3 regions of the Bacillus xiamenensis genome follow, and region 3 is predicted to be linked to each of the others. Evidence: predicted binding sites of a transcription regulator. Region 3 holds the regulator's gene; each other region holds the start of a gene.
The links. Region 3 encodes LexA, which represses DNA repair genes until DNA is damaged. Its sites were predicted from a motif close to CGAACATATGTTCG; they were not measured.
Positions count from the first base shown of each region.

Region 1: uvrB (excinuclease ABC subunit UvrB) is a predicted target of LexA. The motif match lies at 1,804-1,817, and genes of this name have one in related genera.
Region 2: BK049_RS02980 (YhjD family protein) is a predicted target of LexA. The motif match lies at 1,636-1,649, and genes of this name have one in related genera.

Region 1 is NZ_CP017786.1:2,200,497-2,203,781, forward strand. It holds gene BK049_RS11075 (PEP/pyruvate-binding domain-containing protein) at 1-1,064, opposite strand, end outside; gene BK049_RS11080 (CsbA family protein) at 1,348-1,593, shown strand; gene uvrB (excinuclease ABC subunit UvrB) at 1,885-3,285, shown strand, end outside.
Region 2 is NZ_CP017786.1:596,133-599,417, reverse strand. It holds gene BK049_RS02990 (LCP family protein) at 1-687, shown strand, start outside; gene BK049_RS02985 (enoyl-CoA hydratase) at 728-1,159, opposite strand; gene BK049_RS02980 (YhjD family protein) at 1,248-1,610, opposite strand; gene BK049_RS02975 (TVP38/TMEM64 family protein) at 1,768-2,385, shown strand; gene lepB (signal peptidase I) at 2,385-2,897, shown strand; gene BK049_RS02965 (AbrB family transcriptional regulator) at 2,935-3,285, opposite strand, start outside.
Region 3 is NZ_CP017786.1:3,556,725-3,560,009, forward strand. It holds gene BK049_RS18200 (YneB family resolvase-like protein) at 35-682, opposite strand; gene yneA (cell division suppressor protein YneA) at 700-1,011, opposite strand; gene lexA (transcriptional repressor LexA) at 1,171-1,791, shown strand; gene BK049_RS18215 (hypothetical protein) at 1,838-2,287, opposite strand; gene BK049_RS18220 (IseA DL-endopeptidase inhibitor family protein) at 2,584-3,126, shown strand; gene BK049_RS18225 (STAS domain-containing protein) at 3,159-3,285, opposite strand, start outside.

The DNA of each region.
Region 1 (3,285 bases), 1.4 Mb from region 3:
GGCACTTGATACTTTTCTCCGCTTTTCTTCATCCCGCTTTTTAAAGCAGGGATGATTAGACTTGAAAAGAGAGGACTTGTTGGTCCAGGCATATGATCGTCCATTGAAATCCAGAAATCTTGCAGCTCTTCTGGCTGTATTTGAAAAGAAGCTCCTGCCACTTCATTGGCTGTTTTTGGAAGAACAGTGGTAATGGGTCTCGCTTGAAGTAAATAAAAAGTACCATTTGAAATTCCAAATTCAATATCTACTCCATGTCCGTAAAGTGCTTCGACTTGTTTGGTGATTTTCGTGATTTGTAACAATTGATCATCATGCAGACAAAACTGACCAGCCCTTTCCTTAGATACAGGCTGTTCAATGACGCCCTCTTGACAGGGGACAATTTGCAGATCTTTTGTTCCCAGTGATTTCTCAATAGAGTCCGTTTCTTTGTCTACAATAAACGTGTCTGGTGTCACAAGGCCGGAGACGATGGCTTCTCCTAGTCCGTAGCTTGCTGTCAACATGACTTCATTTGTTTTTCCTGATACCGGGTTCTCACTAAAGATGACGCCGGAGACGTCAGAATGGATTAATCCTTGAACGACAATTGCCATGAGCGGCATATCTTCCTCGGTTTCGACCATTTCTTCCTTATATTCTGTGACTCTTGCTGCAAAATAAGAAGACCAGCATTCTTTCACAGCCTGTAAAAATTCTTCATTGGTTTTGATATTCAAATAGGTCTCGTATTGTCCTGCAAATGAGGCGCCTTCGAGATCTTCCGCCACAGAGGAGGATCGAACTGCAACGGAGGGATATGTTTTGAGCAATGATTGAAAGGACGAAAGTAACTCTGTTTCCATTTGTGAAGGAAACGAAGCATTTTTGATTTTTTGTTCAAGCATTTGTTCAGTTGGATGCAGGTGGTGATAGGAAAGAAAGCTTGCAAAGCTGTTGGTTTTAATAATAAACCCATCTGGAACTGGCAGCCCGTGATTGTTTAATTTAATTAAATTCACGCCTTTTGCCCCTGCGAGTGATGCGGATTCTTCAGCCGCATGAAATAATACTGAATACATGGGAAAGCCCCCTTATTCAAATAGCCAATTGTTTGTCTGTGTCTCTATATTCTCAAGATGATAGTGCGCACTATCATTTTAATCATAGAATTTATTGGATGTAATTGTCAAAGACGTAAAGACCTATCTTTGGAAAGGGGACGTTCTCACTAATTCTCCTCCTCATCTATATCAAAAGTCTTCATTAGAGAAGAAAAAAAGCTGAAATTGAAAACTGTGAATTGTTCATTATGCCAATCTTTACTATAATCAAGGGAGTAGACCATGTAGAGGGAGGGTTATTGTGATTACAAAAGCCATATTTGCACTTATTTTTCCTTTCCTGCTTGTCATTTTATTTTCAAAGGTTACTTATAATCATTACGTTGGCATTGCTTTAACCGCGGCCCTTTTATTTGCCTCGTATATGAAAGGCTATACAGAAACTTACTTTATTGTAGGATTAGATATTATTTCTTTAGTAGCTGGGGCATTGTTTATGGCTAAGAAAGAAATTGAAAAGAGAGAGAAGGCTGAAAAACATCATTGATGTTTTTCCTTGTGATCAATCGAAAGAATACGTTTTGTACTGAGCTGTGCTTACGATTTTTAGTGAGTGCAGCTTTCTTTTTTGTGATCTTTCTGTTGATCGAATATCTCGCTCCAAAATGTTCCATACTGAAAGGAAGGTTTCTTGAGGTGGTTATTTGCCTCGGCAGAGAGGGTATGATGGTATTGGAAATAAAAATCAAGTGAGAAGCGAACTTTAGTTCGTATTTTTGTGTTCTTTTATGATAATATATTCATTAGATAGATTTCGTAACGAAACGGAGGCTTTGATGTGAGTGACCGCTTTGAATTAGTTTCTACCTATCAACCCCAAGGGGATCAGCCAAAAGCGATTGAAAAGCTTGTGGAGGGCATCCATCAGGGGCAACAGCATCAAACGCTGTTAGGTGCTACAGGTACGGGAAAGACTTTTACTGTATCAAACCTGATTAAAGAAGTGAACAAACCGACACTTGTCATTGCGCATAATAAGACACTTGCTGGTCAATTATACAGTGAGTTTAAGGAATTTTTTCCGAATAATGCTGTTGAATATTTTGTGAGTTACTATGATTATTACCAGCCAGAGGCGTATGTGCCTCAAACTGATACATTTATTGAAAAGGACGCCAGCATCAATGATGAGATTGATAAGCTAAGACACTCCGCCACATCCTCGCTATTTGAGCGGAGAGATGTCATCATCATTGCCAGTGTGTCCTGTATTTACGGCTTAGGTTCGCCAGAGGAATACCGGGAGCTTGTCCTGTCTTTGCGAACGGAAATGGAAATTGAACGTAATCAGCTTCTGCGTAAGCTTGTGGATATTCAGTATTCTCGTAATGATATAGATTTTCAGCGCGGTACCTTCCGGGTTCGAGGCGATGTCGTTGAAATTTTCCCAGCTTCACGAGATGAGCATTGTATCAGAGTGGAGTTTTTCGGTGATGAAATTGAGCGTATTCGTGAAGTGGATGCTCTGACTGGAGAAATACTCGGTGATCGTGATCATGTCGCTATTTTCCCAGCATCTCACTTCGTCACAAGAGAAGAAAAAATGGAAAAAGCCATTATCAATATTGAAAAAGAGCTTGAGGAGCAGCTTGAAAAGCTTCGTGAGAACGGAAAGTTGCTTGAAGCGCAGCGTCTTGAGCAGCGGACAAGGTATGACCTTGAGATGATGAGAGAAATGGGCTTTTGTTCAGGAATCGAGAACTATTCCAGACATCTAACCTTGCGTCCTCCGGGTTCGACGCCTTACACACTGCTTGATTATTTCCCAGATGATTTTATGATTGTGGTCGATGAGTCACATGTGACCATCCCGCAAATTCGAGCCATGTACAACGGGGACCAGGCAAGAAAACAAGTGCTGGTAGATCACGGATTCCGTCTGCCGTCAGCGCTTGACAATAGACCGCTCACTTTTGATGAATTTGAAAAGCATATTAACCATATTGTGTACGTATCCGCAACGCCTGGACCGTATGAGCTTGAGAAAACGCCAGAGGTCGTGGAACAAATTATCCGCCCAACTGGTTTGCTCGATCCAATCATTGAAGTGCGTCCGATTGAAGGGCAAATTGATGACTTAATTGGAGAAATCCATGCAAGGGTTGAGAGAAATGAACGGGTGCTTGTGACGACTTTAACGAAGAAAATGTCTGAGGATCTCACAGATTACCTAAAAGAA
Region 2 (3,285 bases), 680 kb from region 3:
AGTGATGCGGTCTTACTTGCGGCGGTGAATCGAACAGAGAAAACGATCAAGCTTCTTAGTATTCCTCGTGATTCTTATGTAGATATACCGGGAAGAGGCTATGATAAAATTGCTCATGCTCATGCGTTTGGCAGTGCAGATTTATCAGTCAAAACGGTAGAGAATCTGTTGAACATTCCCGTAGACTATGTGATTTCAGGGAACTTTAAGGCGTTTCAAGACATTGTCGATGAGCTAAATGGAATTGATGTGACGATTGAAGATGAGGGCATTGCAAAACAAATGGAAAAGGATTCAAAAGGAAAAGTTCATGTGGAAACAGGCACACAAACACTCAGCGGTGAAGAAGCATTAGCGTTTGTGAGAACGAGAAAGGCAGATAGTGATCTCATGCGCGGAAAGCGCCAAATGGAGGCACTTCAAGCCATCTTTGAAAAATCAAAATCCATTTCTTCCATACCGTCATATGACAACATCATTGATACACTTGGTGATAACGTCTCCACTAATTTATCCATGAAGCAGTTTATCGGTCTTTACCCTTTACTAAGTTCATTGAAATCAGTGGATACTCTTCAGTTAAAGGGGCATGATTATCAGCCTGGGAATGTGTACTACTTTGAGTTAGATGGAGCTGGGTTAGAAGAAGTCAGACAAGAGCTGAGAAAGCAGCTTGAATTATCATAAATCATGAAGAAGCCTGCCGCAGTGGCAGGCTTTTTGTCTTTTAATAGTAGAGGGTTGCAGGCATCGTTGGGTACCACACGCCATTTAAAGCAAGCGCCCAGCCATATACTTTTTCGCCGGATTCAATCTTGTCCTTCACCGCAGTGAGTGTTTCGTATGAAAAGACTTGATAAGACTGTCCGGTTTTTTTAGCGACAATGACCGATAGAATATTGTCATTGAATACACTCGGCTCCTCGTCATTACTCGTCCAAGCAATTCGATTATAGTAAGTTGTGTTAAAAGGATTCTCGAGTGCCTTCACTTCAAACTTCACTCGTTTTCCAACGATAGAAACCGTTGTATAGGCCACACTTGTAAATTGTGTAGATGCTGCTGCTTCTTGTTTTCCTGTTTGCACTGGTTCTAATGCAGAAACTGTGCTTGGCACAAGTAACCCTGCTGCTAAAGTGAGTGCTGCTATTTTTTTCATCACTATGCAATTCCTCCTAATTTTTGGTATGTTTATCAATTCGCCAAAAATTGGAGAGTTCCTTTTCGAATGTAAAATATAACCACATTTATTTTTCTTGATGGAGAAAATATTGGGTGAGCATTTCCTCTACACGATGACGTATACGTGGATTAAAATATTTATGCTTTTCTTCATAACCATTCATCATAAATAAATATGTCGTAAAACCTTCATCGTGTTCAATTTGCTGTACTTTCATTTTTTCTTGACGTAAATGCTGTTTCAATTGATAAAGAGCTGTTTGTGCTTCTTTTAATGAAGATGTGACAAGCTGAATATATGGTTCATTTAGTTTAAATGTTTGATGTTTTTTGAGGTGCGTCAAGTCACGGTTGAGGATGGAGATGACCATTGGAAGAAAGATGGCCTGTTCCATCATCTGAAGCTGTACACTTGATAGTCTTGTCATGTCCATGCCTGCTTTCTTTATAAATAGAACATTTGTTCTTATTTATTATATCGGATGAGTCTAAAAATCTCAAGGGGAAGGAGAGGGATTCATTTGTATATTTTTATGCTTTCCATGTAAAATGAAAGATAGACAAACCTTGAAGGAGTCAAACAAGTTGCCATCATTTCTTTCCATATTTACTCATGAACATATCACATCATTTTTTGAGAGCTACAAGGCCTTTGGCCCAATTGTGGCCATATTGCTTCCTTTAATAGAAGCATTTCTGCCATTTTTACCCCTCGTTGCGTTTGCTGTGGCAAATGCAAATGCCTTCGGGCTATGGGAAGGCTTTTTATTGACCTGGATTGGTGCAAGTGCAGGATCTATTCTTGTCTTTTTACTGATCAGAAAATTTGGACAGATGAGAATGCTGAACTTTATCAGCAGACACCCTTCCATTAAAAAGCTGATGCTTTGGGTGGAAAAACGGGGGTTTGGCCCGCTTTTTATTTTACTTTGCTTTCCTTTCACCCCTTCTGCTGCCGTCAATGTAGTAGCAGGACTATCAAGAATTAGCATCTGGCAATTTTCATTAGCCGCTTTATCAGGTAAGTGTGTCATGCTCTTAATGATTAGTTTTATTGGCTATGATCTTTCGTCTTTGGTAAAGAATCCGTTAAGAAGTGTTTTTGCAGTTCTAGTCATCGCTTTATTATGGTATGTTGGAAAGAGAGTAGAAAATAGGTTGAACATTCGGATGAGTCAGCGTGAGGACAAAGGAGGCTCTTAATGAAAAAGAAGCCATTTCTGTGGTTGATGATTATTACATGCATCGTCTTATTGTTCCAAGTAAAGAATTTCATGTTTGTCACGTACAAAGTAGAAGGGGTTAGTATGGACCCGACATTTACAGATGGGACAGAATTATTAATCAACAAGTTCTCACCAAAACTCACGAAAATTAACCGGTTTGATTACGTTCTCTTTCATGGGCCTAAAAATCAAATTTTGATCAAACGGGTCATTGGACTGCCAGGGGAAACGCTCAAGTATGAAGACGATCAGCTATTTGTTGATGGTGCGAAATGGAAAGAGCCATATTTAAAAGAGCAGAAAAATCATAAAATGGGCAACGTCCTGACAGGTGATTTTCAGCTAAAAGCCATTACAGGCCATCATAGGATACAAGATAATCATTACTTCGTGATCGGAGATAACCGAATACATAGCTTTGACAGCCGGCATTTTGGAACCATCTCAAAGGATCAAGTAGTCGGTGTAAAAAGGCATCAACATGAATAAAAAAAGAGGCGCTTTGCATAAGCAGAGCGTCTCTTTTTTATTTGGCGGCTTTATAATCAGTCTGTCTTTTTGCCCAAAAATGATGTAAGAAACGAAAAAATGGTGGCAACATGGCGATCACCAAAATAATTCTAACGACTTGTACAGCAACAACAAAGGTGGAATCCTCATGGAGTGTGACTGCTGTTGTCGCCATTTCTGCAATACCGCCAGGCGAAAAAGCAAGAATGGCCGTAATGACAGAAATCCCTGTGATCTCTGCAATCGCAATTGAACTAAGAACAGTTGCAGCAATCAGTCCGGCTGAGCTGACGATGGCCACAATCAAGGTGTTTTTTAGTCCGACAAACATTTGTTTATTCATTTTTGAACCGATGGTTGCCCCTAG
Region 3 (3,285 bases):
CTAAATATCATTCATTTTTACAACAATTCACGCTTCACGTCGTCATTCCTTTTTCGTATTCTTGATACCTTCTATGCACGGTTGCTTTTGATATGTCAAAACCAAGTGCCTGTAGTGTCACTGCAATTTCAGCGAATGTCATTTTGTTTTTTCTTAATCGAACAATTTCTGATATCGGTACTTCAATACGCTCGCGGCCAGGTGCCTGATCTTGGTGTTTCAAATTCAGTTCAGGCTGATATCCGCGCTCAATAGCCTTTTTCATCCCCCGCTTAATTTTCAGGTTATGAATTCTCCGCTGGTATTCTTCCACAACGCCTACAATTTCAATGACCATCTCATCTGCTTCTGAAAGCTCAAGCTCTCCTCTATGAAAAACGCTATACACCTTGACCTTCTCTTTAAAAAGACAATGAAGAAGTGCGATTTTCGCCTGCCCTCTTCCAAGGCGTGTCTCATCTTGAATGAGAACAGCATCTATTGCTTGTTCTTTCAGTGCAGCAAGCATGTCAAAAACACCATCACGATCAAGATCATATCCGCTTGCTTTTTCTTTAATGACTTTGACCACATTCATCTTATGTAAAGCAGCTAAAGCCAGCAGTTCTTCTTCTTGTCTTTTCAGCGAGGTTTCCTGTTCTTCTTTAACAGTGCTCACTCTCGCATAAATCAATGCGTTCATGTCTTCAATCGGCCTTTCTACTGTACTGTTGCAAGTTGATATACAACCGGGTGCTCTTTTTTGACTGGAATCACAAGAATGTCCCCAGGCTGGATGTCAGTTGAAGCAAGATCATTGTGTTCAGTTACCCAGTCAATAAAAGCATTTTTATCGATTGATTTGCTGTCACTCACTTGATCAGCTAATCCCCAAAGAGTATCACCTGATTGAACCTCTATTTTAACATATTGATTTGAATCATTATGGCTTGTGACCGCAATAAGTGAGAGAAATATACCAACGATGAACGAGAATAGCCCAATAAAAATAATCGATTCCTTTAACCTCATAATGTCATCTCTCCTAACAGAATATGTGTTCGCTCTTTCTATCACTCATTATAGATACGAACAAACGTTTCTGTCAAACGTTTTTTTCGAACCTATGTTTGTACTGTTAGGAAAAACATGCTATAATTTCTTTAAAATTGACGTTTTGAGGTGCAAAAGATGACGAAGCTATCAAAAAGACAACTCGATATCCTGACATTCATCAAAGAAGAAGTAAAAAGCAAGGGCTATCCCCCATCCGTTCGTGAAATTGGTGAAGCTGTTGGTCTAGCATCTAGCTCAACCGTCCATGGACACTTAGCTAGACTAGAAACAAAAGGTCTAATTAGAAGAGACCCAACGAAGCCTAGAGCGATAGAAGTACTAGATGAAGAAGAAATGAATATTCCAAAGAGCGCTGTAATGAACGTCCCAGTCATCGGAAAAGTCACAGCAGGCCTGCCTATTACGGCTGTTGAGAATGTAGAAGAATACTTCCCTCTTCCAGAAACTTTTGCAGCACCAGATGAACAAGTATTTATGCTTGAAATTATGGGAGAAAGTATGATTGATGCAGGTATTTTGGACAAGGACTATGTCATTGTGCGTCAGCAAAGTACCGCCAACAATGGCGATATTGTCGTGGCTATGACAGAGGAAGATGAAGCAACAGTGAAACGTTTTTATAAAGAAGATACGCACTTTAGATTACAGCCCGAGAACCCTTCAATGGAACCAATTATTTTACAGAATGTGAGTATACTAGGTAAAGTGATTGGCGTATTTAGAAACATTCATTAAAAAAAGCCGGTATTTCATCAACTGCTGATGAGAACCGGCTTTCTTTTTATGAGCAAGAGTAAGCAAGAATACTTGAGCTTGGGAAGGAACCAAATGTAAAGTTTGGCCAGATAAAGCCTGTTGTACGGCCAAAAGGTTGCGAGGAAATGACATACATTAAAAATACTTGGCCGTTTCTAAGGAATACAATGGTCCATCTTCTATTACATCCCGCCGCAAATTGAACAGTTTGCGGGCCCCCGCCTACACTTTGTCCTGCAATAAGCGGCTGCATACTTTGGGGCTGAGAGACTGCTTGCTGATACTGCGAGATGATATGCTGCGGCGGAGCTGGCGGAATGGATTGCCCGCCTGAACCTTGCCCTGGCCCAGTCCCTCCTCCTCCGATTGGTAAGCCGGGAAATCCTCCAACTTGAGGAATAGGAAACGACGGCAAGCTTTGTACCTGCCGATCATATGAGTTCCCATTCCACACACCTTCATATGGATTATACATACTAAACACCACTTTCTTAGACATTCATCACGACAGTATATGTCATACATAAAAAAAGAGTGTCGAGGATTCAAATCGAAATCTTTCCAAAAGACGTTTTGTTCTTCTTTAGAACGGTTATATAATAATGAGCCATAAAAAATAAGAAAATGAAAACTTTATGTCTCCCTCAAACGTTATATAAGTAGAAAGAAAAGAAATAAAAAAACATTTTTGTTTCACTCTTGTAATATCGATGTAATTATTGTAACATTTGTAACATAAGAAGTTTTCATTGAGAAAAGGAGGCAATCGCCTTGAAAAAATTATTTGTTTTATTAACCGCTATTATGCTGATGATCTCTTTACAAACAACAACACTAGCCGCTTCCAAAAAAACTGCCACTCTGACAAATAAAGAAGCGTTACATATTGCCCTTGATGCAAGAGAACACTTTTGGAGTGCTATGTCAGGCTACAATATTAATGAACATTCAGATTACAAATTAAAATCATTTACTTATAAAGACATGACTTACAACTACCTGTCTAAAACATTAGATACAAAGAAAAAATTAAACGACTATCTATCTCAAGTTTTCACAAAAGAAGCCATCACTTATGGTTTAAAAGACTATCAGTTCATTGTTCATAATGGTAAAATGGCTGTTCCAGTCGGTGACGGAGACAACATGCTCGATTGGGATAAGGCAACACCAAAACTTGTGTCTAAGAAAAATACAATCCGCACATACGAATTCACAGTCCCAACCCTTGATGGTCGCACAGTAAAACGCACTGTCACTTATGAAAAAGTAGAAAATAATTGGAAAGTAACAAAAATTGATGCTGTGATCTAAAGAAAACCAGGCCCTTTTAACAGGCCTGGTTTTTATATTGGTGAAAATTCGGTCATCTGGTTTAAGGCGTGAGCAAGTGATGATGCCGTTTGAAATTCATTAAAAGGAAGTCCGAGCTGCACAGCTGTTTGAGCAATTTCTGGTCTGATGCCCGAAATA